DNA from 2 places in the Amycolatopsis sp. FU40 genome. Region 2 is predicted to be linked to the other one. Evidence: riboswitches for the same ligand, from Rfam matches in the RefSeq annotation. Region 2 holds a riboswitch; the other holds the start of a gene.

Region 1 (3,399 bases), 590 kb from region 2:
GGGCGCGCACATACTGGCCGCAGCCGGGCTGCTCGACGGCAAACGCGCCACGACGCACTGGTCGACGGCGCGGCAGCTGGCCGCGGAGCATCCGGCGGTGACCGTCGACGCGGACCCGATCTTCATCCGCGACGGGTCCGTATGGACGGGGGCCGGGCTGAGCGCCTGCCTCGATCTGGCGCTGGCGCTGGTAGCCGACGACTTCGGTCCGGAATCAGCCTCGCGGGTGGCTCGTCAGCTGGTGATGTTCCTGCGGCGGCCTGGCGGGCAGAGCCAGTTCAGCGTGTCGTTGGAGCCCGCGTCCGCGACCCGGCGGGTCGACGAGCTGCGGCAGTACATCGCCGCTCACCTGGCGAACCCGCTGACGGTGTCCGATCTCGCCGCGCACGCGCACGTGACGGATCGGCAGATCACGCGCGTGTTCAAGGCGGAGTTGGGCATGACCCCTGCCGCCTACGTCGAGCACGCGCGCGTCGAGGCCGCGCGGCATCGCCTGGAGACGACCGACGAGACGTTGTCGCGGATCGCCGGGGCGTGCGGATTCGGCACGGTGTCGACGTTGAACCGGTCTTTCCGGCGGACGCTGAACACGACGCCTAACGAATACCGGGAGCGGTTCCGGATCGGTTGACCGCTGCCGTGACGCTCAGCCGAGCAGGCCGAGCACCACCATCGACAAGAGGACGACAGCGGTCGAGAACACCGCGACCCACGTGCGCTGTGCGGCGGTGAGCTGGGCGGATGTGCTGTTCATGGCGGGTCCTAGCGGGGCGAGTGCCGATGATTACCGCTGGGATAGCGCCTTGATCTAGCTCACTGTTACCGCTTGTGATCAAGGTCACGTCGATTGCGCGCGGTGTGCCACAGCACACCTCCCGCGGCGGCCACCATGAGGCCGAACGAACCCATTCCCACCACGAGTGCCTGAACCATGAGGCCTCCTTCCTGAGCGTCTCTCCGGAAGACGCGCGAAGGGGCCGTGCATGTTGCCAGGGTTGCCGACATCACACCTGGTCAGCGAGCCGCGAGGACCTCGTCGATCTGGCGGGCCAGCGCGAAATCGCGTTCGGTGAGCCCGCCGAGATAGTGGGTGCTGAGGCGGAAGGTCAGGGTGCGCCAGCGGATGTCGATGTCCGGATGGTGGTCGGCTTCCTCGGCGAGTTCGGCCACCCGGTCCACCACCTCGATCGCCGCCGGGAAGGACGGGAGTTCGGTCGTCCGCACGATGACGGCGTCCTCGCGCTGCCACTCCGGGACGGTGCCGAGGGCCTGCTCCACCGCTGAGTCGTTCAATAGCTGCGTCATCACTCCATGGTGTCGGCTACGCTGCGGCATTGCCACGGGAGTCCGGTACGCCGGGCTGAGAGGCGGGCTGTCAACCCGCGACCGTTCGCACCTGGATCCGGATCATGCCGGCGTAGGGAGGCCGTATCGCTCTCCCTCATCCGGCGCAGTGCAGGAGGGGAAGAATGATGTCGCGGACCGTCCGCACGGTGGCAGGCCTCGCCGGAGTCTCGATGCTCGCCAGCGCCTGCTCGCTGTCCAGCGGCGACTCGGGCGGCTCGTCCGCGAGCCAGGATCAGCAGACGCCCACCGTCACGCTGGTCACGCACGATTCGTTCGCCGCACCGCAGGACGTGCTCGACGCCTTCCAGCGCCAGTCCGGGATCAAGCTCAAGATCCTCAAGTCCGGCGACGCCGGCGCGCTCACCAACAAGCTCGTGCTCACCAAGGGCAGCCCGATCGGCGACGTCGCGTACGGCGTCGACAACACCTTCGCGTCGCGTGCGCTCAGCGAGGGCGTCTTTCAGCCCTACACCAGCCCGGAGGCCGACCGCGGCCCGCAGCGCTACTCCGTCGACCCGCAGCACCGGCTGGCGGCGGTCGACCTCGGCGACGTCTGCGTGAACATCGACCCGGCGTACTTCGCGAGCAAGGGCCTTCCGGAGCCGAAGAGCTACGACGACCTCGCCGACCCCAAGTACAAGGACCTGACCGTCGCGGAGAGCCCAGCTACCGCGTCGCCGGGGCTGGCCTTCCTGCTCGGCACGGTCGCGAAGTACGGCGAGAACGGCTGGCAGGGCTACTGGCAGAAGCTGAAGGACAACGGCCTCAAGACCGTCAGCGGCTGGGAGGAGGCCTACACCAAGGACTTCTCCGGCTCGTCGGGCAAGGGGCCGCGGCCGATCGTCGTGTCCTACGCCTCGTCGCCGGCCGCCGAGCTCGGCGAGGACGGCAAGCCGCGTACCAAGGCGCTGCTCGACACCTGTTTCCGCCAGGTCGAGTACGCGGGCGTGCTCACCAACGGCAAGCAGATCCCGCAGGCGCAGAAGGTCGTCGACTTCCTCTTGTCACAGCAGTTCCAGACGACGGTCGCGGCGAACATGTACGTCTACCCGGCGCGCCAGGGCGTCGAACTGCCCGCTGGCTGGGCCACCGCGGCTCCGCTGCCGCAGGCACCGGCCACGATGCCCGCGGACAAGGTGCAGGCAGGCCGGGAGAAGTGGATCGGGGAATGGCGCTCGCTCATGGGCGCGTGATCCCCGCGCGCACTATCGGGCTCACGCTGCTCGGCCTGCTGCCGGTCGCGTTCCTGGTGGTGTTCTTCGCCTGGCCGGTCGTCGCGATCGTCGGCCGGGGGTTCTCCGCGGGCGGCGTCGACACCGTGCTCGGCGACCCGCGGACGTGGCGGCTCGCCGGGTTCACGCTGGCCAGCGCGGCCGCGTCGACCGTGGTCGCGGTGCTCGCCGGGCTGCCGGTGGCGTACCTGCTGGCGAGGGTGCGGTTGCCCGGGGTCGGGCTCGCGCGGACGATCGTGCTGGTCCCGTTCGTACTGCCGACGGTCGTCGTCGGCTTGGCTTTCCGGGCGATCTGGCCGGACGGCGGCGTGCTGCCGCTCGTCTTGGCCAACGCTTTCTTCAACGTCGCCGTCGTCGCGCGCACGGTTGCTGGCCTGTGGGCGCACCTCGATCCGCGAGCGACCGAGGCCGCGCGGGCGCTCGGAGCGTCGCCGTGGCGAGCGTTCCGATCGGTGACGCTGCCCGCGCTCGGCCCGGCTGTCGCATCCGCTGCCGCGGTGGTGTTTCTGTTCTGCGCCACCAGTTTCGGTGTGGTGCTGATCCTCGGCGGCGGGAGCTACCGGACGCTCGAGACCGAGATTTACCTGCGGACGGTCGACCTGCTGGACCTCTCCGGCGCGGCCGCGCTGTCGCTGATCCAGTTCGCGGCCGTGGTCGCGGCGCTGGTGCTCGGGGCGATGGCGCGCCGGAAGCGGGAGAACGCGGTGAAGCTGCGGTCCGCGCAGGTCACCGCGCGTCGGCCGCGCGGCGGGGAGTGGTGGACGGTCGGTGCCGCGGTCGTGGTGCTCGGTTTGCTGCTGACGCCGATCGTCTCGCTGCT
Region 2 (3,399 bases):
CGCGGTCGACAACAGCACCGCAGAGCAGCCGAGTTCCATCGCCAGCGTGGCGTCCGACGCCGTACCGATTCCCGCGTCCAGCACGATCGGCACCGAGGCGCGCGAGACGATCAGCTCGATGTTGTGCGGATTCCGGATCCCCAGCCCGGTACCGATCGGGGCGCCGAGCGGCATCACCGCGGCACAGCCCGCCTCCTCAAGGCGGAGGGCGAGCACCGGGTCGTCGTTGGTATAGGCGAACACCGTGAATCCGTCCGCCACCAGGCGTTCGGCTGCTTCGAGGGTTTCCAGCGGGTCGGGCAGCAGGGTGCGGTCGTCGGCGTGCACCTCAAGTTTGATCAGGTTCGTTTCCAGCGCCTCGCGGGCCAGCTGGGCGGTGAGCACGGCCTCGGCCGCCGTCCGGCAGCCCGCGGTGTTGGGCAGCAGCTCGATGTCCAAGCGCCGCAACAACTCCAGTACCCCGGAGCCGCCCTCGGCGTCGGCGCGGCGCATCGCCACGGTGGTGAGCTGGGTGCCCGACGCGACCAGCGCTCGTTCCAGCACTTCGAGATTCGCCGCGCCACCGGTGCCGATGATCAATCGCGACGACAGCTTGTGTTCGCCGATGATCAGGTCGTCCATGCTCAACCTCCTTGAACCGCGGTCAGCACTTCGAGGCTCGCGCCCTTCGGCACGACCGCTTCTTCCCATTCGCCACGCCGCACGACCTCGCCGTTGACCGCGACGGCCACGCCCCGGCGTTCCGCTCCCAGCGCGTCGAGGACCGCGGAAACGGTGCTGTCGTCGGGGAATTCCCGCCATTCGCCGTTGACCTTGATCTCCATCAGACTCGCTCCTTCTCGAGACGGGCGGGCGTCGCCGCAGCGACCTCCGGCGGCGGGGCTTCGCCGGCCAGCCACGCGACCACAGCGTCCGCAGTCGCGGGCGCCATCAGCAAACCGTTGCGGTGATGTCCTGTCGCCGCGTACACGCCTTCGCTCACTTCGCCGATGTACGGCAAAGCGTCGCGGCTCGCGGCACGCAGTCCGGCGGCGAGTTCCACCAGCTCGTACTCCGTGATGCCGGGCAGAATACGTTCCGCGCCTTCCAGCAGCTCGCGTACGCCGCGCGCGGTGACAGCCTGATCGAAACCGGCTTCGTACTGCGTCGCGCCAAGGACCAGTTCGCCGTCTTCTCGCGGTACCAGATAGATCGGCCGTCCTTCGACCATCGCGCGCACCGTGTACGGCGGAGGCGGCAGACAGCCACGACGCGGACGCAGTCGCAGAATCTCGCCCTTCAGGGGGCGTACGGCGTGCTCCAGCAACGGATGCAGCTGCCCGGTCCACGCACCTGCGGCGAGGATCACCGGACCAGACACTTCGGAGAGGCTCTCGAGCCGCTCGCGGCGGAACTCGACCCCACGCTTCGTAGCCGCTTCGCTCAGCGCGGTAAGCAGTTTCCGGTTGTCCACGGCTAAATCGCCCGGCACATGAAGGCCGCTGCGCACCGAGCCGAGTCCTGGCGCGAGCCGCTTCGCCTCGCGCCCGGTGAGCGTCTCGACGTCGCGGCCGAGCGAGCGCAGGTACCCGACGAGGATGTCGAGGTGCCCGGCGTCGGCGCTGTCGAAGCCGACGACGATCGTGCCGTGCTCGGCCAGCCCGGGATCGGTCCCTTCGGCGACTAGCTCCCGCGCGAAGCTGGGCCAGCGTCGCAGCGACGCCTCCCCCAGGCTGAGCACGGCTTCCTCGCCCGGCCACGCCTCGGTGACCGGCGCGAGCATCCCGCCGGCGAGCCAGGACGCCCCGCCGTGCACGGGATCCGGGTCGACGACCGTGACGCGCCATCCCCGGGCGGCCGCGCGCCAGGCAACGGACAGCCCGATGACGCCGCCGCCGACGACAGTGACGGTTGTGGTGCTGGTGTTCACAGTGGAATCACGCTCCCTGCGCCGGCATGACCCGGATCAGGTTCCACGGTCGGAGCGGCAGCTCCCTCTCAGCCCGTGCCTCGGGCTCCCGTGCGGACTCCCACACCGTAGCGCGCGGGTAACGTCACCGCCATGCCTGCCTTGACCGGAGACCAAATTCGCACCCGGCTAGCCGACGCGCGCCTGTACCTGTGCACCGACGCCCGCACCTCGCGAGGCGACCTCGCCGAGTTCGCCGACGCGGCCTTGGCCGGCGGCGTGGACATCGTCCAGCTACGCGACAAGACCGGCGGCGCTCCCCTGGAAGCGAAGCAGGAAATCGCCGCGCTAGAGGTCCTGGCAGAGGCCTGCGCCCGCCACGGAGCGTTGCTCTCGGTAAACGACCGAGCAGATGTGGCGCTAGCCGTAGGCGCTGACGTCCTGCATCTGGGCCAAGACGACATCCCGGTTTCGCTGGCCCGCCGGGTCCTGGGCGACGACGTCGTGATCGGCCGATCCACCCATTCGGAGGAGCAGGCCAGCGCAGCCGCCACCGAGGCTGGCGTGAACTACTTCTGCACCGGCCCCTGCTGGCCCACTCCGACCAAGCCGGGCAGGTTCGCACCTGGGTTGGAGTTGGTTCGGGCCACTGCGGCAAGTGGCACGCAGCGCCCCTGGTTCGCCATCGGCGGCATCGACGAGACCCGGCTGCCCGAGGTACTGGACGCGGGCGCGACCCGCATCGTCGTTGTCCGGGCTATCACCGAGGCCGAAGACCCGAAAGCCGCCGCGCAGACCCTGCGAGCCCAGCTGCGGTAAAGCCCGCTGGCGCCAGGCGGCGGGCTACTCGTTCGCGTTCGAGGGGACCGCGGGAGCGGTAGGCGTCTGGCTGGTGCTGGGCGCCTGCGAACTAGTCGACGGCTTCGAGGACGAAGACGGAGGCTGAGTCTGCTGAGTCGCCTGCGAAGACGCCGGAGCACTAGGCACCGTGGTCGGCGATGACGTCGGATTACCCGACCGGGACTCCCCGCTCGGCGGCACCTGCGGCTGGGTGCTCGGCGTGTTGTCCGGGTGATCGTCCTGGTGCTGGCTCGTGTCCGGCTGCCGGGGAATCAACCCAGTGGACACATTCCCCTTAGTCGTCCAGTCCAGCCCCAGCAGCACAACCAACGCAACCACGAACGCCACCGCACTGGACGCGATGATCAACGGCCACCGCATCTTCCGAAGCTTCTCGCCCAGGCTGTCGGAAGCATCCGGCCCAGTAGGACGCAACCGAACCGTAGGCATGTTCGCCACATCAGCGTCGACATGCACCGTCGCCCCGTCCCCGGAAGCGGACTCCCGCACCGCCTCCACCGGCACCAGCGCGCCTCGGCTGCGCCGAGCAGCCGTCTCCATAGCCTTCCGGGCGGCATCGCGAGTGCGCTGCAAAGACCGCAGGTACAACTCGCCGCCGACGGTGCTGACCACACTGGCCACCCCGGCGCCGATGACTGTTCCCGCGACCC

The links. Region 2 has a riboswitch for thiamine pyrophosphate ahead of thiO (glycine oxidase ThiO). Riboswitches for the same ligand answer to the same signal wherever they lie in the genome.
Region 1: it holds a riboswitch for thiamine pyrophosphate, as region 2 does, so the genes downstream of both, L3Q65_RS29355 (thiamine ABC transporter substrate binding subunit) here and thiO (glycine oxidase ThiO) in region 2, are expected to answer to the same signal.

What each region holds. Positions count from the first base shown of each region.
Region 1 is NZ_CP091381.1:6,276,064-6,279,462, reverse strand. Features, by position in the region: gene L3Q65_RS29365 (GlxA family transcriptional regulator) at 1-631, shown strand, start outside; gene L3Q65_RS29360 (4a-hydroxytetrahydrobiopterin dehydratase) at 1,015-1,305, opposite strand; TPP riboswitch at 1,330-1,441, shown strand; gene L3Q65_RS29355 (thiamine ABC transporter substrate binding subunit) at 1,473-2,540, shown strand; gene L3Q65_RS29350 (iron ABC transporter permease) at 2,516-3,399, shown strand, end outside.
Region 2 is NZ_CP091381.1:6,869,349-6,872,747, forward strand. Features, by position in the region: gene L3Q65_RS32220 (thiazole synthase) at 1-621, opposite strand, end outside; gene thiS (sulfur carrier protein ThiS) at 624-824, opposite strand; gene thiO (glycine oxidase ThiO) at 824-1,909, opposite strand; TPP riboswitch at 1,906-2,011, opposite strand; gene thiE (thiamine phosphate synthase) at 2,042-2,707, shown strand; gene L3Q65_RS32240 (hypothetical protein) at 2,732-3,399, opposite strand, start outside.